One region of the Nocardiopsis sp. CA-288880 genome, then DNA from elsewhere that is predicted to be linked to it. Evidence: riboswitches for the same ligand, from Rfam matches in the RefSeq annotation. Region 1 holds a riboswitch; the other holds the start of a gene.
The links. Region 1 has a riboswitch for S-adenosylmethionine ahead of ACQPYD_RS24410 (aminotransferase class V-fold PLP-dependent enzyme). Riboswitches for the same ligand answer to the same signal wherever they lie in the genome.
Positions count from the first base shown of each region.

Region 2: linked by a shared signal. The riboswitch ahead of thrC (threonine synthase) and the one ahead of ACQPYD_RS24410 (aminotransferase class V-fold PLP-dependent enzyme) in region 1 are both predicted to bind S-adenosylmethionine.

Region 1 covers NZ_CP192105.1:5,630,401-5,640,196, forward strand. The annotation lists gene ACQPYD_RS24385 (primosomal protein N') at 1-1,339, shown strand, start outside; gene ACQPYD_RS24390 (DinB family protein) at 1,378-1,920, opposite strand; gene ACQPYD_RS24395 (SAM-dependent methyltransferase) at 1,911-2,618, opposite strand; gene ACQPYD_RS24400 (FtsX-like permease family protein) at 2,919-5,510, opposite strand; gene ACQPYD_RS24405 (ABC transporter ATP-binding protein) at 5,507-6,316, opposite strand; gene ACQPYD_RS24410 (aminotransferase class V-fold PLP-dependent enzyme) at 6,573-7,943, opposite strand; SAM riboswitch class IV at 8,004-8,118, opposite strand; gene ACQPYD_RS24415 (DUF3870 domain-containing protein) at 8,470-8,853, shown strand; gene ACQPYD_RS24420 (CaiB/BaiF CoA transferase family protein) at 8,861-9,796, shown strand, end outside.
Region 2 covers NZ_CP192105.1:637,399-647,194, reverse strand. The annotation lists gene ACQPYD_RS02955 (ATP-binding cassette domain-containing protein) at 1-376, opposite strand, end outside; gene ACQPYD_RS02950 (PadR family transcriptional regulator) at 829-1,428, opposite strand; gene ACQPYD_RS02945 (ubiquitin-like small modifier protein 1) at 1,642-1,920, opposite strand; gene thrC (threonine synthase) at 2,001-3,260, opposite strand; SAM riboswitch class I at 3,274-3,415, opposite strand; gene ACQPYD_RS02935 (alpha,alpha-trehalose-phosphate synthase (UDP-forming)) at 3,720-5,156, shown strand; gene ACQPYD_RS02930 (GrpB family protein) at 5,472-6,071, opposite strand; gene ACQPYD_RS02925 (S8 family serine peptidase) at 6,442-7,608, opposite strand; gene ACQPYD_RS02920 (DUF3263 domain-containing protein) at 7,839-8,123, shown strand; gene otsB (trehalose-phosphatase) at 8,419-9,246, shown strand; gene ACQPYD_RS02910 (serine hydrolase domain-containing protein) at 9,215-9,796, opposite strand, start outside.

The DNA of each region.
Region 1 (9,796 bases):
GCGACACGTCGCCCTGCCCGCCGACCTCGGCCCGACCCCGCGCTACCGGCGCTGGCTGTCGGTCCTGCGCGGAGGGGTCCGGGTGGTCGTGGGGACCCGCACCGCGATCTTCGCCCCCGTCCGCGACCTCGGGCTGGTCGTGCTCTGGGACGACGGCGACGACGTCCACGCCGACCCGCACACCCCCTATCCGCACGCCCGCACCGTGCTGGCCATGCGGGCGCACCAGACGGGGTCGGGGGCGCTGTTCGGCGGGCACACCCGCACCACGGACGCCCAGCTCCTGGTCGAGTCCGGCTGGGCGCACCCGCTGGTCGCGGACCGCGCGACGCTGCGCCGCCGGGCCCCGCTCGTCAAGCCCGCGGGAGACGACCGCGAACTCGCCCGGGACGAGGCCGCCCGCACCGCCCGCATGCCGAGCCTGGCCCTCAAGTCGGCGCGGGACGCGGCCAGGACCGGGCCGGTGCTGTTCCAGGTTCCGCGCCGGGGCTACCTCAACACCCTGGCCTGCGCGGGCTGCCGCGAACCCGCGCGCTGCGACGGCTGCCGCGGGCCGCTCGCGATCCGCGAGGCGAACGCCCTGCCCTCCTGCGGCTGGTGCGGACGGGTGGCCGGGCAGTGGACGTGCCCCGACTGCGGGGCCTCCCGGATGCGCGCGGTGGTGGTGGGGGCCCGCCGCACCGCCGAGGAGCTGGGCCGGGCCTTCCCCTCCCTGACCGTGCGCACGTCCGGGCGCGACGAGGTGCTGCCGGAGGTGCCGGACAAGCCGTCCCTGGTGGTGGCCACCCCCGGGGCCGAACCGGTGGTCAGGGGCGGCGGGTACGCGGCGGCGGTGCTCCTGGACGGCTGGGCCCTGCTGAACAGGGCCGACCTCCGCGCATCGGAGGAGACGCTGCGCCGCTGGTTCAACGCCGCCGCGCTGGTGCGGCCGGGCGGCACCGTGGTGGTGTCCGCGGAGGCGTCGCTGCCGGTGGTGCAGGCCCTGGTGCGCTGGGACCCGGGCGGTTTCGCCGAACGGGAACTGGCCGAGCGCAGGGAGCTGGGGTTCCCCCCCGCCGTGACGATGGCGTCGATCACCGGCGCCGTGGACCACGTGCGCGAACTGCTCGCCCAGGTGGAGCTGCCCGAGGGCGCCGAGGTGCTCGGGCCCGTGCCGGTGGCCTCGGAGCGCGGCCCCGTCGCCGAGGGCGCGCCGCCCACGGAGCGCGCACTGCTCCGGGTGCCCCGCGAGGGGGTGGGCGCGCTGGCCCGCTCGCTGAAGGCCGCGGCGTCGGCGCGCAGCGCCCGCGGGGACGAGCACCTCGCCCAGGTACGGGTGGACCCGCTGCAGGTGCTCTGACCCCGTCGACGGGCAGCCGGGAGGCGCACGCCCGCGGCTCAGCCCCGGGCGGGATCGGCGCGGTAGAGGTCGCGCAGCAGCGCGATCTCCGCCCCGTGGTGGATGATCTCCCGGTTGACGTGCAGCACGAGGGCGACCATCGGGAAGTCCTCCCACTGCCGCGCCTCGGTGCCCCCCACCTGCGCGGCGAGGCCGTCCTCGTCGAGGCCCTGGATGTTCTCGGACCAGGTCTCGTAGGCGTGGCGCAGACGCTGCTTGGCCTCGGCCGCGTCGCCGGGCCAGTTGACGCTCTCCCGGGTGTAGGTGCGGTCGCCGAAGTGCCAGTTGACGCGGGTCTCCAGGACGTCCACGACGAGGTGTCCGAGCCGCCAGGCGATGGTGGTCACGGGCGGGGGCTCGGGCTCGGGGACCGCGGAGTCCGGCCGGTACCGCCCGTCCTCCCCCTCCCGCACGGTCCAGGCCCCGGGCGCCGGGAGCCAGTGGTACTCGGCGTCGGTCAGCCCCTCCAGCCGCGGCCACAGCGAGTACTCCCAGTAGAACTGGAGCTGTGCCAGGACCTCGCCCGTCCAGTTCACCGCCATCGGCGGTCCCCCCTTCCGCTCCCCGGCGCGCGGCCGAGCCCCGCCAGGGTTCCGGTCCCCCTGTCGGAGACGTCCTCGTCCGGATAGGGCCACCATCGCAGGTCGGCCACCCCGGGTTCAACAGGGCGGAAGGGGGTGAAGGCGCGTTCGACCACGGCCCGGGGCGCGGGGGACGCGAGGGCGAGGTAGCCGCCGCCGCGCATGAGGGCGTGGAGGTCCGCGACGCCGCCGGGCGGGTCGTCGGCGGTGAAGGGGCGGGTCATCAGGACGGCGACGGGCTCGTCGAAGTCGACGAGCCCGGAGGCGCCCAGGCGGCGCAGGAGTCCGTCGGGTCCGGAACCGTCCCCGGAGAGCACGGCCGCACCCGCGGTGGGGAGCATGCCGGCCGCCCCGTGCGGGACCAGGTGGACGACGGTGGCCCCGGGGTCGCCGGCGTGCACGCGCTCGGCCGTGCCGGGCACGGGGCACCCCCAGTCGACGAACTGGCGGACGCCGGCGTCGACGCGCAGGTAGTCGATGACCCTGCCGAGGAAGGCCTGGTGCAGGCGGGTGGCCTCGCCCTGGCGGGAGGCGGGGGGTTCGGCCCCGCGCGGGTCGAGGCTGACCACGCGCGACCGCCGTCCGGGGACCTGGGCGGGTGGCCGCTGCCTGGACGCGGCCGCGAGCGGGCCTGCCTCGGGTCCTCGGACGTCCGTCACGGTCACGCTCCCCCAGCCGGTTCGCTCGTGGGAGGCAGGACGCGCCGAGGAGCGGACCGGTCGGGCCCGTCGGCGTCGCGCCATGCCGTCAGGGCCCGATGCTACAGGTTGGGAAAGTGATCCCCGGCACACCCTGGAGTGAAATATGCCCTGTTGTACTGTTTGTTGCCTCGTGCGACGCAAGGTTCCGGAACATCCGTGCCGGAAGCCCTGACGGACGCCGCCGGAGGCCCCGGACGCCGGGGGCGCGACGGCTCTTCCGGCACCGCCGCGCCCCCTCCCCCGCCCGTCCGCCTCCGCTCAACGACGCGTCGGGGAGGTGGTCAGCCTCCTGGCGGGCACCGCCACGCACAGCCAGGCCACGGCCGACACGCCCAGGACCGCCACGGGCACCGGCCAGAGCGGACCTGCGGGGAAGGGCCTCCCGAGCAGGGCCACGCCCACGCAGAGGAGCGGGAACAGCACGGCCAGGAGCCCGGCTGCGTTGGCGCCGAGGGCGATCATCGCGGCCTCCCTGCGCAGTACCGACCGGGTCTGCCCCGGTGTGGTCCCGATCGCCCGCAGGGCGTCCACCTCGCCCTGCCGCTGCAGGGTCTGGGCGACGAGCCGGTTGGCGACCGACAGCACCATGTAGCCGACCAGTGCCAGCAGGACGACCAGGTTGAGGACGGCGCCGGCGTCCGGCCCCCGCGCGCCCTCCTCCGCGGCGCCCGCCTCCGCGACCTCCGCCCCGGGGTGGTCCTCGGCCGCCGCCTCCAGCACACGGCGCGCCTCGTCCTCCTGCCCCGGAGCCGCCAGGACCAGGAGCCGTGCGTCGACGTCGCCGGTGACGTGGCCCCGCGCCAGGTCCGACGGAAGGGTGACCGACCCGTATCCCAGGTCCCTGCGATACACGGCGACGACCTCCGCGTCGACCCGCGCGCCGTCGCCGGTCCGGAACGCGAACGTCTCCCCCAGGCCGGTGCCGAAGTGGCGCGCCGCCGAGGCGCTCACCGCGACCGTCCTCCCGGACAGCCTCCCCAGGTCCCCCTCCACCACGTCCAGGTCCAGGACCCGCTGCGCCCCCGGGCCGACGACCTGGGCGGCCGCCTCCATGTGCGTCGTCCCGGCCTCCTCCCCGGGCAGGGCGAAGCCGCCGTCGCCGACCACCGCGGTCGGCGTGACCGCGACGGCCTCCTCCACCGCGGGCGACCGGCGGACCTCCTCCGCGAGGTCTGCGGGCACCCCGCCCAGGCCGGGCGCGGTGACCACGAGGTCGGCCTTCTCCCCGGCCGCGCGCTGGGCGCCGCCCGCGGCCGAGAGCGAGGTCTGCGCGTAGGTCTGTCCCAGGGCGAAGGCCACCGTCATGGCCAGGGCGCTCGCCGCGCCGGCCACCCGGACGGAGTGCCCGTGCAGGTTCTGCACGGCGAGCCAGGTCAGCGGGGAGACCCGGGCGGGCAGCAGGCGGACGGCGATCCCGCTCGCCCGGCGGACCAGGGCCGGTCCCGCCAGGGCCAGGCCGACCGCCGCCACCAGTGACGCCACGGCCGCGCCGGCCACCGCCTCCGTGGCGTCCAGGAACAGCGCGGGCACCGACGCGGCCACCGAGAGCACCAGCAGGACGGTCCCCGCCCAGGTGCGCGCGCGGCCCGGGGCGCGCGGTTCGGCGACGGACTCGGCGAGGGCGTCGACGGGGGCGGCCCCCGCGGTGCGGCGGGCCGCCCCCGCACAGGCCGCCCACACCGCGAGGAGGGTCAGGACCGCGGCGGCCGGACCGGGCGCGGGCCCGAGGACGGCGGGCAGGCCCGCGGGCGTCATCCCCAGTGCGGCCAGGCCCCGGAGCGCACCGTCCCCCAGCAGGTAGCCCGCGGCGATCCCGAAGGGCAGGACCAGGGCGGTGGCGATCAGGTTGGGGAAGGCGACGAGGCGGCGGATCTGGCGCGGTGTGGCGCCGACCGCTCGCAGGAGGGCGAGGTCCCGGCGCTGGGCCGCGACGGACACCGAGAGGGCGCCGGCGACCGTGAAACCGACGACGATCAGGACGGTGCCGCTGAGCGAGGCGGCGATCGCGACCAGCTCCGACCGTGCGGACGCCGCCCCCGGCGACTCCGCGTCGCCGCGCCGGTCGCCGGCGAGGGCGACGAGGCCGTGTTCGCCGAACACGGCGCTCGCCTCCACCGCGGAGCGGAGTTCGGCGTCGGTGACGCCCTCCGCGGCGTGCAGGCCGACCAGGTCGACGGTGCCCTCGCGGGGGCCTTCGGAGCGTCCGGCCAGGTCCGCGGCGGTGGAGTCGTCCACGAGGATCAAGGGCGCCGGGGTGTCCAGGACGCCGGTCAGCCGATACGCGGCCGTCCGGCCTCCTGCCGCGAGGCGGACCTCCCCGCCGACCTCCGCGCCCGACGCCGCCGCCGAGGCGCGGTCCAGGACCACCTCGCCGGGGGCGCCCGGCGGCTCGCCGGTCAGGCCGTCCCCTCCCGCCAGGGAGGCCGATGACCACCCGTGCCCGGCGGTGCGCGGATCGGCGCCCGCCACGGGCCCGTCCTCGCCCAGGACCGCGGCCTGGAAACCCACGTCGCCGACGGCCAGGCCGACCTCGGGCAGCTCGGCCAGCGCGTCCACCACGGTCCCGGGGACGGGCGCCCGTTCGGGGAGGGCGATGTCGAGGTCCTCGGGCACCTCCACGCTCTGGGGCGCCGTGACCACGACGTCGGCGCCCGCGAGGCGGCCGGCCGGGAGGACGGAGCGGACGCCGGTGTCGGCGACGACCCCGCCGACCGTGATGAGCGCGGACCCGCCCAGGGCCGCGACGGCGACCGCGGCCAGGGACGCGGCGCGGCCCCGGGCCAGCTTCAGGGCCAGGGAACCGTCGCCCCCACGGCCGGGGGCGGGACGTGCGTCGGGTTTCCCGGTCATCGGTCCGCCCCCAGGGAGGCGAGGCGTCCGGCGAGGTCCGCGGCGGCGGGCGCGTGGAGGAGGTCCACGACGCGCCCCGAGGCCATCACGGCGGTGTCGTGGGCGCGGGCCGCGGCGGCGGGGTCGTGGGTGACCATGACGACGGTCTGGCCGAGGTCGTCCACGATCCCCCTGAGCAGGGACAGGGTCCGGTCGGCGGTGGCGCCGTCGAGGGCGCCGGTGGGCTCGTCCGCGAAGACGATGTCGGGCCGGGCGGCGAGCGCGCGCACGATGGCGACCCGCTGCTGCTGGCCGCCGGACAGCTCCGTGGGCCGGTGTCCCAGCCGGTCCGCCACACCCACCCTGCGGACGAGCTCGTCGATCCACCCGGCGTCCGGCCGCACCCCGGCCAGGCGCAGCGGAAGGGTGATGTTGTCCTCCGCCGTGAGGGTGGGGACCAGGTTGTAGGACTGGAAGACGAATCCCACGTGGTCGCGGCGGAAGACGGTGAGGTCCGGTTCCCGGAGGCCGCTGATGTCCCTCCCGCCGATCTCGACCGTGCCGGAGGTGACGCGGTCCAGGCCGGAGGCGCAGTTGAGCAAGGTGCTCTTGCCGGAGCCGGAGGGCCCCATGACGGCGAGGAAGGTCCCCCGGGGGACCCTGAGGGTGACCCCGTCCAGGGCGGACACGCGGCCGTCGCCGTCGGTGTAGGAGCGGTGGACCGCCGTGAGGGCGACCGCGGCCCCGGCGGGGCCGCCCACGGCGCCCGGTGCGGGGGGCCGGCCGCCCGGAGCCGTGTGCGTGGGGGTGCGGAAAGGGGCGGGCATGGCGAGTCCTCGCAGGTCGGCGTCGGGGAGGACGTGGCTCGGGAAGGGCCGTCCACGTCCCTGACGACACTACGGAGCCCGGTACCGGCGCACCATGCTGCGCGCTGTCCGAAGGAAGCTACAGCCAGCACCACCATCGCGGCGCCGGGGCCGTCCGCCCGGGGGCTGCGGGGCCGGGGCCCGCGGGGCCGGGCACGGGAGCGCCCCGGCGGCCCGCCGGCCGCCGGGGCGCCTCCTTTCGGGCACCGCTCCCGCGTCAGAGCACGTTGCGCGGGTCCGGGACCGGGGCCAGTCGGCCGTCGCAGTCGGCGTACTCCCAGGCCGGCCCGTGGGCGACCAGGTCGGCGATCGCGTCGACGAGCCGGTCCACGTGCTCCGGGGTCGTCCCGACCCCCAGGCTCGCCCGAACCGCCTGGGCGTGGCCCTCGGGCAGCAGGCGCCGGGTGAGCGGGTGGGCGCAGAAGAGCCCGTCCCGCACCCCGATGCCGTGCTCGGCGGAGAGCGCCGCGGCCAGCAGGTCGGCGGGCAGCCCGTCCACCGTGAACGAGACGATGCCGACCCTCGGGTGCTCGTCGCCCCACAGGGTCAGCTCGGTGACGCCCTCCACGTCGGCGAGCCCGGCGCGCAGCCGCTCCAACAGGGCGGACTCGCGGATGTGCAGGAGTCCCTGCACGTCGGGGGTGAGGGTGTCGCAGGCGGCGGCCAGGGCCACGGCGCCGAGCACGTTGGGGCTGCCCGCCTCGTGGCGCGCGGGGAGGTCGTTCCACACCACCTCGTGCTCGGTGACCAGGCGCGTGGCGCCGCCCCCGGACAGGTACGGGGCGGCCTCGCGCAGCCAGTCGGCGCGGCCGGCCAGCACCCCGGAGCCGAAGGGCGCGTAGAGCTTGTGCGCGGACAGCGCCACGTAGTCGGCGCCGGTCTCCTCCAGGCTGAACGGCAGGTGCGGCACGTACTGGGCGGCGTCCACGACCACGCGGGCGCCCTCGGCGTGCGCGGCCGCGACCAGTTCCCCGACCGGCCAGATCTCGCCCGTGACGTTGGAGGCGGCGGTCACGCACAGGAGCCTGGGGCCCTCGGGGGACTCCCGCAGCGCGGTGCGGGCCGCCTCGACGGCCGCCTCGGGGGTGGCGGGCAGCGCCAGGCGGACCACTCTCCCGGCGCGTGCGGCGGGGTGCTCCCAGGGCAGGAGGGCCGCGTGGTGCTCGGTCTCGAACACCACGACCGTGCAGCCCTCCGGCACGGAGCGGGCCAGGAGGTTGAGGGCGTCGGTGGTGCCCCGCACGAACACCACCGCGTCGGCGGGTTCCGAGCGGGCCCCGAGGAAGCGGGCGACGCTGCGGCGGGCCCGCTCGTAGGCGTCGGTGCTCACCTGGGAGTGGTGGCCCGCGCCCCGGTGCACGCTCGCGTAGTAGGGCAGCGCGTCGGCCAGGGCGTCCGCGACCGGGGTCAGGCAGGGGGCGCTGGCGGCGTAGTCGAAGTTCGCGTACTCCACGCGCTCACCGGTGACCAGGGGCACGCCCTCGTCCGAGGCGACGACCGTGCACTCGGCGGCGCCGCCCGAGGGGTGTGCGGACGGGGCGGCGGAACGGAACGAGCGCGCGGTGTGGATGGGGCTGACGACGGTCATGGGGCACCTCTTCTGCGGGTCGTGGGACCCGCGGGGGCGCCGTCACGGCTACACCACAGGGGTCCGCGCTTGTCCGACACGGTCGTGTCGGGACCTGGTCCTCACCCGGGGCACCCCACCGCGGAAGGAGGGTTGCCGACCAGCAAGCCGGGGCTTAGCGCTGGTACTCGTGACCTGCGAGGCAGGCTAGCACACGCGCCCCGGGAGGAACCAGGGGTCCCCTGCGGCCCGGGCCGCACACCGGCGGGACCGGGGCTCGGAAGGGCCGGCCGCGCGGGAGGACCGGCGGATCGATCCGTACGGGAGGCCGGGCGCGGGGCGCACGGCCGCATCGGAGGGCGCGGGGCAAGGGGGGCGAACGGGACGGGACGGGCCGCGCCCCGCTTGACAGCCGCCGAACCGGTCAGGACATACTTGGGGTGCCTGCCCTCACGCTGCGGGCGCCCGGTGTCCCCCGGCCGCCCTCCAGGCGCGAGACTCCAGAGCGTTGGAGTTTTCGCATGCCCGCGAGCGAGAGGTGTGTCCGTTGCACGGCGACGACCGTATCCAGCAGGTTCTCCGCAACCCCAGGGTTGTCCTCATCTCCGGCTACGCCCGTCTTCCCGACTCCGTGGCCAGCCATTCCCAGTACCAGCGGCTCGGCGTCGTCCTCGCCGTGGACACCGCGGACGGCCGCATCGTCGCCGCGGACACCACCCTGCTCACCGACCTGGGCAAGGACTTCTTCCGCGCCCTGGTCGAGGGGGCCTCGGTCACCGAGGACATCGCCGATCTGGTCAGCCGGGTGCAGACGCGGTACGCCGGCCAGTCCGGCGCCGCGCTGACCACGGCCCTGCGCCGCTGCCTGGAGTCCTACTACCAGCTGCGGGAGGGCGACCAGCTGCCCGGCGGCGCCGACTCCGAGGAGTGACACCCCCGTGACCGACACCCGATCCGGCGCGGACCCCGCGCCCGACCCCTCCGACCCGGCCGCCCCGCTGCCCCTGGCGGGGGTGCGCGTCGCCGACCTCTCCCGCGTCCTGGCGGGCCCGTACGCCACCATGCTCCTCGCCGACATGGGCGCGGAGGTGGTCAAGGTCGAGCAGCCCGGCCGCGGCGACGACACCCGGGCGTGGGGCCCGCCCTGGGCGGGCCCCGCCGACGGGGGCGGGGGCCCCGGCGAGGCCGCCTACTTCCTGTCGGTGAACCGCAACAAGCGCAGCCTGGCCGTGGACCTGAAGGACCCCGAGGGCCTGGCCGCCGTCCAGGAGCTGTGCGCGTCCTCCGACGTGGTCGTCCAGAACTTCCGCCCCGGCGTGATCGACCGGCTCGGGCTCGGCTACGAGGCGGTGAGCGCGCGCAACCCCGCCGTCGTCTACTGCTCCGTGAGCGGCTTCGGCCCGGAGCACGAGCCGGCCGCCCGCCCCGGGTTCGACATCGTCGTGCAGGCCGAGAGCGGCCTGATGGCGACCACGGGCCCGGCCGAGGGACCGGCGAGCAAGGTGGGGGTCGCCCTCACCGACGTGCTGACCGGGCTCAACGCCGCCGTCGGCATCCTCGGGGCGCTGACGAGGGCCCGCGCGACCGGCCGCGGCGAGAACGTCAGCGCGTCGCTGATCAACTCCACGCTGTCCGGCCTGGTCAACCTCACACAGCAGGCGCTCGTGACGGGGGCGGAGCCGGCCCGCGTCGGCAACGCCCACACCACGATCGTGCCCTACCAGGTCTTCCCGGCCTCCGACGCCGAGATCGTGGTCGCCGCCGGAAACGACGCCCTGTACCAGCGGCTGTGCCGGGCACTGGACCGCCCCGACCTGGCCGAGGACCCGCGCTACGCCACCAACCCGGGACGCGTGGCCCACCGCGACGAACTG
Region 2 (9,796 bases), 2.6 Mb from region 1:
GGTCGAGCATGTCGAGCAGGTCGTCGGCGCGGCGGCGCGCGGTGCGGCGGTCGAGCCCGTACAGGAGCCCCTGCGTGCGCAGCTCCTCCCCGACCCGCTGGTCGCCGCCGGACCCGTTCCCCTGTCCGACGAACCCGATCCTGCGGCGCACCTCGGCGGGCTCGGTGCGGATGTCGCGTCCGGCGACCGTCGCGGTCCCCGCGGTGGGCTCCAGCAGCGTGGTGAGCATGCGCAGCGTGGTCGACTTCCCGGCCCCGTTGGGCCCGAGGAGCGCGACGATCTCGCCCTCCCCGACGTCGATGTCGACGCCGCGCACGGCCTCGACGACGTCCTTGCCGACCCGGAACGTCCGGGTCAGCTGGTGCGTGTGGATCATTCCGCCTCCTTATTCAAACTTGAATATGACGCCCGGGCCGCCCCGCCGCAAGCGAATATTCAAACTTGAACAAGGGGATCGGGGATCGGCCCTGGTCGGGGCCCGCAGAAACGTCGACGGCGTGCGCGGGGAGCGCGAGGGGGAGGCGGGCGTGTGCCGCCGGACGGGACGACGCGCTGCCCCGCGGGCGCACGCGGCCGGGACGCGACACGGGACGGGGATGCGGCACGGGGGCGGGTGCGGGGGAAGCTCGCCGGGGAGGAGTGCGGCTCGGGAGCCGGCGCCGTCCCGCGGGCGCACGCCGTGCCGGGACCCGGGGACCGTGCGGACGGGAGGGGACACGGCACGGGCCGGGCGCGCGGGCCGGGCGGGCGCACGCGGCCGTGGGCCGGGCGGGCGCCGGGCGCACGCGGCCGGGAACCGGGCGGGCTCCGTGAACCGGGCGCCGGAGGTCAGGCGTCGTCGCGTACCGGCGGCAGCCCGAAGGCGCGGGGGCTGTCGTCGGCCATCGTGTACTTCCCGGCCTCCAGCGAGGCGATCAGCTGACGGGTCCACTCGGCGCCGGCGTCCGTGGTGAGCCGCCACAGCGTGAACAGCTCGCGCACGTGCGGCGGCTTGCCCCACTCGGCGTCCGTGGCCCGGGCCGCGTCGCCCAGCCCCGGGGACGCCGCTTCCAGGGCGGCGAGCCGCTCCTCGAGCAGCCCGACCGCCTCCGCGCGCGGCAGCGAGGTCATCAGGGTGATCCCGGCGCACAGCAGGCCGTGGTCGTCTCCGGCGTGGCGCAGGGCCTCGCCCATCAGCCGGCGGAGCTCGGCCTCCCCCTCGTCGGTGAGCGCGTAGGAGGTGCGGCCCACCTCCTCGTCGCCGGGGGCGACGAACTCCCGCAGCCTGCCCTCGGAGGTGAGCTTGTTCAGCGCGTGGTAGATGGAGCCCCACTTGACGTTGGCCCAGTCCTTGGCGCCCCAGGACATGAGCTCGCGGCCCACCCGGTACCCGTGGGTCCCCCCGTGGATCCGCACCGCTCCCAGCACCAGCAGCCTCGTCGCCGACATCGCCGTCCCCACTCGTCTCCACCGGCCCCCAGAATACGAGGCCGGACGGGCGCGGCCCCCGTGCCCACCGCGCCTCCCGCCCCGGCGGGCGGACCGGGCGCCGGGGCGGAGGGACGCCGCGAGGGGGCGGCCCGGCCCGCCGCGACGCGCGGGGGCGGGGCCGCCCCCTCGCGGGCGGCGGCGGGCGGCGCCGTGACGGCGCGCGGCGAGCGGTCAGCAGCCCCCGGCGACGGCCGGGATGATGGAGACCTTGGCGCCGTCGGCGATCTCGGTCTGGAGGCCCTTCTCGAAGCGCACGTCCTCGTCTCCGACGTACACGTTGACGAAGCGGCGCACCTTGCCGCTGTCGTCGAGGATGCGGGCGCGGATGCCCGGGTAGTTGGCCTCCAGGTCGTCCAAGAGCTCGGCGAGGGTGCTGCCCTTCGCCTCGACCTCGGAGGCGTCGTCGGTGTAGGTGCGCAGGATGGTGGGGACGCGGACGCTGGCGCTCATGGCGGTGTTCTTCCTTCTGCTGTGGGTCGGCGGGCCGTCGCACGGCCCCGCCGGGACGGACTGTGCTTGCGGAGCGGCGGTCAGACGAGGCCCGCGTCGGCGAACGCGCTCAGGGACGGCTTGATCGTGGCCGTCACGCCGGCGTCCACCGCGTTGAGGGTCTTGAGCCCGTCCCCGGTGTTGAGCACCACGGTCCGCGCCTTCGGGTCGAGCCGGCCCTCGCGCACCAGCTTGCGGAGCACGCCCGTGGTGACGCCGCCCGCCGTCTCGGCGAAGACGCCCTCGGTGCGGGCGAGGAGCTTGATGGCGTCGACGATCTCGTCGTCGCCCACGTGCTCCACGGAGCCGCCCGTGCGCTGGGCGATGTCGAGCACGTACGGCCCGTCCGCCGGGTTGCCGATCGCCAGCGACTTGGCGATGGTGTCGGGCTTGACCGGCTGGATGACGTCGATGCCCTTCTCCCAGGCCTGCGCGACCGGGGAGCAGCCCGTGGCCTGGGCGCCGAAGATCCGGTACGGGCGGTCCTCGACCAGGCCGAGCTTGATCAGCTCCTGGAAGCCCTTGTCGATCTTGGTGAGCTGGGAGCCGGAGGCGATCGGGACGACGATCTGCTCCGGCAGCTGCCAGCCGAGCTGCTCGGCGATCTCGTAGGCCAGCGTCTTGGAGCCCTCGCCGTAGTAGGGGCGCAGGTTGACGTTGACGAACCCCCAGCCCTCGCCGGCCGGGTCGCCGATCAGCTCGGAGCAGAAGCGGTTGACGTCGTCGTAGTTGCCGTCGATGGCGACGACCTTGCCCCCGTAGACGGCGGCCATGACGACCTTGGCCTCCTCCAGCCCCGCGGGGATGAACACGCAGGAGTCGAACCCGGCGCGCGCGGCGGCGGCGCCGACCGCGCCGGCCAGGTTGCCCGTGGAGGAGCAGGACAGGGTGGTGAAGCCGAAGGTGCGCGCCGCCTCGACCGCGATGGCGACCACGCGGTCCTTGAAGGAGTGCGTGGGGTTGCCGGAGTCGTCCTTGACGTACAGGGAGTCGATGCCCAGCTCGGCGGCGAGGCGGTCGGCCTTCACCAGCGGGGTCAGGCCGGGGGCCATGTTGGGCAGCTCGGCCACGTTGTCCGGGACCGGGAGGAGGGAGCGGTAGCGCCAGATGCTGTTGGGGCCGCTCTCGATGTCGGCGCGGGTGACGTCCCCGAACTCGTAGGCCACCTCGAGGGGGCCGAAGCAGAACTCGCAGGCGAACTTGGGAGTGAGCTCGTAGCGCCGACCGCATTCGCGACAGGAGAGCGCGGTTCCGGGGCCGAAGGCGCGGACGGAGGTGGGTTCGGCGGCAGTGATCGCCATGGCGAGGCGTCTCCCCTCATCTTCCCTGGCGGACACCTTGTCCCCAGGCCGGAGTTGGCACCTGCCCCAGCCGCCTCACGGGTTCGTGAGTAGTGCGCGCTGGGATGGTTGCCGGGGCTTCGCAGGGCCGGTCCCTCCACCCCTCTGGATGAGCAATATGAAGTTGTGGGCGGTCCTGTCGGATCCGCACGGTCACTGTAACGGACTCGTCGGCCGGTTTTCCACGGCTGGTGATCCGGGTAACACGAACCCGCTCACATGCTGAGACGTCGCCGGTCGGCGCGCCGGGGGCGCACGCGCCCTGTTTCGGGAGCGTGACGCGCGGCACCGTCGGCCCCCGAGGGGTTTGGGGCGGCTGTCGACCGGCGAGACATAGGGTGCGATCCGCTTCCGCGACGGCCGCGCCCGACCGCCCAGGCGGCGGCGACGGCCCATCCGCACCTTCGAGAGGACGACCACGTGGACAAGGCCCAGATCCTCATCGCCTCCAACCGGGGACCGGTGTCCTTCTCCACCGCCGACGACGGTTCTCTGGAACAGCGTCGGGGCGGGGGCGGGCTCGTGTCCGGCATGATCTCCGTCGCCACGGAGATCGACAGCCTCTGGGTGTGCGCCGCCCTGTCCGACGCCGACAGGCGTGCGGCGGAGGAGGCGCCCGGGGCCCGGCTGGACCGCGCGCACGACCTCGGCGGCATGCGGGTCCACATGCTGGACATCCCCGAGCGGACCTTCCAGGGCGCCTACACCGGGGTCGCCAACTCGACCCTGTGGTTCGTGCAGCACATGCTGTACGACATCCCGAACAAGCCGTCGTTCGGCTCGGACTTCCGGCGGCGGTGGGACGACTACACCGCCTACAACAACGCGTTCGCCGAGGCCCTGGTCACCGGCGCCGCGGACGGCGCCCGCGTGGCCGTGCAGGACTACCACCTGGCGCTGGTGCCGCGCATCCTGCGCACCCGCCGCCCCGACCTGCGCATCGCGCACTTCTCGCACACGCCGTGGGCGCCGCCGGAGTACTTCCGGATGCTGCCCGGGCACGTCGCCCGCGAGCTGCTGGAGGGCATGCTCGGCGCGGACCGGCTCGGATTCCTGAGCCCCCGCTGGGCGGACGCGTTCCTGCGCTGCTGCGCGGAGATCCTGCGCGCGGAGGTGGACTTCGCCCGGCGCACCGTGGAGTACGGCGGCCGGCTGGTCGGGGTGGGCGTGCACGCGCTCGGCGCGGACGAGGAGGGGCTGCGCGCGAGCGCCGCCGAGCCGGCCGTGGCCGAGCGCCGCGCGACCCTGCGGGAGGCCGTCGGCGACACCCGGCTCATCGTGCGGGTGGACCGCACCGAGCTGTCCAAGAACATCGTGCGCGGGCTGGAGGCGTACCGGGAGCTGCTGACCTCCCACCCGGAGTGGCGGGGCCGGGTGACGCACCTGGCGTTCGCCTACCCGAGCCGCGGGGACGTGCCCGAGTACCGCGAGTACACGGACGCGGTGCTGCGGACCGCCAAGGAGATCAACGAGGAGTTCGCGACCCCCGAGTGGACGCCGCTGGTGCTGGAGGTCAACGACGACTACCCGCGTTCGCTGGCGTCGTTCCAGATGGCCGACGTCCTGCTGGTCAACCCGACCCGGGACGGCATGAACCTGGTGGCCAAGGAGGGGCCGGTGCTGTCGGAGCACGACGCGGTGCTGGTGCTCTCGCGCGAGGCCGGCGCCGCCGACGAGCTGGGGCGGCACGCCCTGCTGGTCAACCCCTACGACACGCTGGAGACCGCGGAGGCGCTGCACCGCGCCCTGTCGATGCCCGAGGACGAGCGCCGCAAGCGCCGGGAGGGGCTGGCGGAGGCCGCCGTGGCCCTGCCGCCGCGCCGGTGGTTCCAGGACCAGCTGCGGTCCCTGGACTGACACGGTCGGTCCGTGCCACGGGCCACCGCCCGGAGTCCCGTCGGCAGCGGCCCCGCTCGAGCCGCTCGGCATCCGCGGGAGCGCCCGGGGGCGGTGGACGCGTCCCGGCGGCCCCGGGCCGGACCGCGCGGGCCCCCGGGGGCCCGGACGCCCGACGGGGCCCGCTGAGCGCCTCCGCCCCGGCCGGGGCCCGTCGTCGGGGCCCGGGGCCCTGCCTGGGCCCGGCCTGGGCCCTGCGGTCTGCCGGGGCCCCGCGGTCTGCCGGAGGGGGTCGGCGGGGCGCCCCGCACGGGTTCGCGCCCCGCGCCGCGCGGATCAGTCGCCCGGGGACGCCGTCCGCCGCGCCCGCGCCTCGTCGAGGAGCTGCTCCACGACGGCGGTCTTGGCGTCGGAGTAGTCCTGGATGCGCTCCCAGGTGCGCTCGGCCAGCTCGCGTTTGACCGCGGTGTAGCGTTCGCGCGCCCCGGCGTCGGCGATGAGGTGGTCCCGGAAGAGGCGCATCCGCTCCACCTCCTCGCAGCCCTCCCCGAACACGTGCAGGTTGAGGTTGATGTCCGGCCCCTTGAGGACCCGGTGCTCGTACCAGTCGGGCTCCCTGATCACCACGGAGTAGCCGGCGGCCAGCAGGTCGGGAAGGTAGGACGGCTCGTCGGCGGGGTCGGCGACGACCAGCAGCAGGTCGACGCACGGCTTCGCGGCCATGCCCGGGACCGCGGTCGATCCGACGTGCTCGAAGAGGAGCACGCGGTCGCCGAGGGCTGCGCGGACCTTCTCCGACTCGCGTTTGAACAGGTAGGGCCACTTGGCGTCGTACTGGGAGATGTGGACGCGGCCGTTGACGAGGTTGCGGGAGTCGGGGGAGGCGACCGGCGGAGCACCTCGTGAGGGCAACGGCGATGCTTCGAGGGGAGACATTCTCCAAAGCCTTGTCCCCCCGGGAGCCCGCGTCAAGAGCGTCCGAGCGTGCTTACATATGCACGCGCAGACGTCACATCACGGGCTGTGGGCCGGGTGTGACGAGCCGCGACGCTTCCCGCCCCGGAGGGCCGGAAAGGCCTTCCGGAAGGGCTCCGCGGGGCCCGCGCGCGGCCCCGGGGCCCGGCTCCGGCGCGGCCCTTCCACGCGCCGCCCGGCGGGGGCGGCGGACGGGGGAGGCGTCCACCGGGCGGTCCCCTCCGGCGCGGGGCGCGTCGCACGGCACAGGGGCGCGTCACGCGCGAACGGCGCCCGCGCACACCGGCGCCCGCCCCCGGACGGGGGCGGGCGCGGCGGGCGTCGGCCCGGATCAGTCGCCGCGCGTCTTGCGGCGGCGGCCGCCCCTCGGCTTGCGGCGGCTCGCGGGACCGGCCTCGGCGGCCCGCTCGGCGGCGATCTGCTCGTCCTCCTCGCGGCGCTCGGCCTCCACCCCGTAGGGGTCGGCCGTGCTGCGGCGGATCCAGACGACCAGCAGGACGATCCCGAGGACCACGACGGCGCCGACGGTGACGAACCACGCCCAGACGGGCACGCCCCCGGACTCCTCCCCCTCGTTCACGAGCTCCTCGTCGATGAGGGGGATGTCCTGCGCGATCCCGGCCGCCTGCGTCTGCGCGCTGGGCAGGTGCAGGGCGGGCAGTCCTCCGGGCCCCTGCTGGGCGCCCTCGACCAGGGCCTCGCGGACCTGTTCGGGGCGCAGCTGCGGGAAGTCCGCGCGCAGGAGCGCGGCGGCGCCGGCCGCCATGGCGGCGGCGTACGGGGTACCGGTCACCTGGACCTGCCCCATGTCGGGTCCGGCGGTCTCCAGGTCGGCCCCGGGGGCCGTCAGTCCGATGCCCGCGGCCTCCGGCGAGCCCGGGATGAGCTCGCCGCTCTCGGCGGTGCCGGCGACCGTGAGGACGTTCGCGTCGTCACGGCCCCCCGCCGGGCCCACGACCAGGGCGCCGTTGCGGACCGCGTCCTGGGTGGCGCCGGTCAGGTCCACCGACCCGTCGGTCTCCGGGAGCAGGATGACCTGGGCGCCCTCCTCCGAGGCGAAGCGGATGGCGGCGGGCAGCTCGTTCCCGGTGGGCAGCACCAGGAGCTCGGAGGCGGGCGACACCCCCAGCACGCCGCCGTCGGCGTCCATGCCGTGGCCGTGCCCCGCGACCAGGGCGGCGGCGCCGCTGCCCTCGTCCCGGTCGCCGTCCTCCCCGAACTGCGTGTCGACCGTGACGTTGTCCACCAGGTCGGGGTGGTCCTCGTAGACGGCGATCCCGGGCAGCGCCACGGTGATGCCCTGGCCCTGGGTCTCCTCCCAGAGCTCCCGGGCCCCGATCGCCTGGAGGCCCCACTGCTCCGGGCTCAGGTCCGGTTGGCCGTCGGCCGCGGCGGGGACCGCCGTCAGGCCGAGGACGGTGACGGCCGCGCAGGCCGCGGCGGTCCCACCAAGAACATGGCGTGTGTGTGTCCTGTCACGACTGTTGCCCCCGAGCACGTCTGGCTCCCTCGAACGATGCGGTCGACGTTCCACGCGGCCCTCCCCGGACCTCCCCAATCCTGTCATGGGCACAGGATTCAGGCGTGTACAAGTGACCCCGGGGGTAGAGAACGTAACTGTATCCCTGCTGCCAGTCCTGTGTTTTCGGGTCCGCATACGGCATGTCGAGTCGCTAGCATGAGTCGCGCCGATCCGGACAAACCAATTTCCCGTCCAGGGGGTGTCCCATGCCGAATATCGGTCCGACCGGAGACGGTCAGTCGGCCCTCGCCGAACGCGAACAGCGCATCCTCGCCTTCGAACGCCAGTGGTGGAAGTTCGAGGGCTCCAAGGAGCAGGCGATCCGTGACGAGTTCGGGTTCTCCGCGACCCGTTACTACCAACTGCTGAACGGGCTGGTGGAACGCCCCGAGGCCCTGGCGTTCGACCCGATGACGGTCAAGCGCCTGCGCCGGCTGCGCGCCGACCGCCGCCGGCAGCGCAACGCACGCCAGCTGGGCATCCAGCTCTGAGCCCCTTCCGCCTTCTCTTTTCGGTCACGTGAACGCACCACCCGCTCGGGGCGACGACCTCACCCCGCGGACGGCGTTCTCCACCGGACCCCTCGGGCGTGTCGCACCGGCCGATCCCGGCGCGCCGCCCCTCCCCGGTCGGGGATGCCGACCGCCGCAGGGGACCACCCCGCCAAGGCCGGGACCCCCGTCCCCGCGGCCCCGGTCCGGACGGAGCGCACGGGCGCTCCGGCGCTCCACCCGCCCTGATCCGCCCGCCCCGCCCCCGTGCGCGGCCCCACCGGAAAGGCCCTCCATGACCCTGCCCCGACCGAGCACGGACGCCGGACGCGCCGCGCTCGACGCCCTCGTCACCGTCCCCGGACGCGCCCTGGCCGCCTTCGACTTCGACGGCACGCTCTCACCGATCGTGGACGACCCGCGCGAGTCCGCGCCCTACCCGGGGATCGTGGACACGCTCGCCGACCTGGCCGGGCTGATCGGCTCGGTCGCGATCATCACCGGGCGGCCCGCCGCCGCGGCGGTCGCCATGGGCGGGCTGGAGCGGGTCCCCGGCATCACCGTGCTCGGCCACTACGGCGCCGAGCGCTGGGAGGGCGGAGAGGTCCTGGCCGCCGACCCGCCGCCCGGCGTGGCCCTCGTCCGGGAGGAGCTTCCCGGCCTGCTCGCGCGGACGGGCGCGCCGGAGGGCACCTGGATCGAGGACAAGGGCCGGTCGTTGAGCGTGCACACGCGGCGCACCGCCGACCCCGACGGCGCGCTCGCCCTGGTCGCCCCCGCCCTGGCGGAGCTGGCCGAGCGGGCGGACCTCCGGCTGGAGCCGGGCCGGATGGTGGTCGAGCTCCGTCCACAGGGTGTGGACAAGGGCGCGACGCTCACCGCGCTGGTCGAGGAGACCGGCGCGGGCACGGTGCTCTACGCCGGGGACGACCTCGGCGACCTGCCCGCCTTCGGGGCCGTGGCCGCCCTGCGCGGGACGGGCCTGCCCGGTCTGACCGTGTGCTCCTCCTCGGACGAGGTGGCCGCGGTGGCCGAGGCCGCCGACCTGGTCGTGCCCGGCCCCGCCGGACTGGCGGAACTGCTCGGGGAGCTCACGGCGGCGATCCGTGGGCCTGGGGCGTGAGCGCCGAGCGCGCCGCCGAGCGCAGGTCCCCCAGCCCGACCCGGTCGCGCCCGTAGTGCACGGCGTTGGTGAGCACGCCCACGTACCGGCCGCTCTCCGGGTGCAGGAACAGGCTCGTCCCCGTGAACCCGTTGTGGTGGACCACCCCCTCGGGGGTGATCAGCCAGCCGAGCCCGCGCCACAGGCGCTGGCCGGCGTCGACGTGCGGCTGCCAGCTCTCCCGCACGAACGGCGAGGGCACGGGGCCGGACCCGCCCCCGTGGAGCCGCAGCACCTCCCGGGCGTACGCGCCCAGGTCGATGGCGGTCGAGAACACGCCCGCGTGCCCCGCCACGCCGCCCATCAGCGCCGCCGCCTCGTCGTGCACCACGCCCCAGGCGGGCGCGGCGCCCGGCAGGCGGCGCTCGGTCGGCGCCACTGCCGGTGACCGCGCCAGCGGCCCGTAGCCGGTCGAGCGCATCCCCAGCTCGTCCCACAGGTCGCCGGCGAGCCGGTCCAGGCCGGTGTCGTAGAGGCGTTCCAGGAGCAGGCCGAGCAGGATGAACCCCCG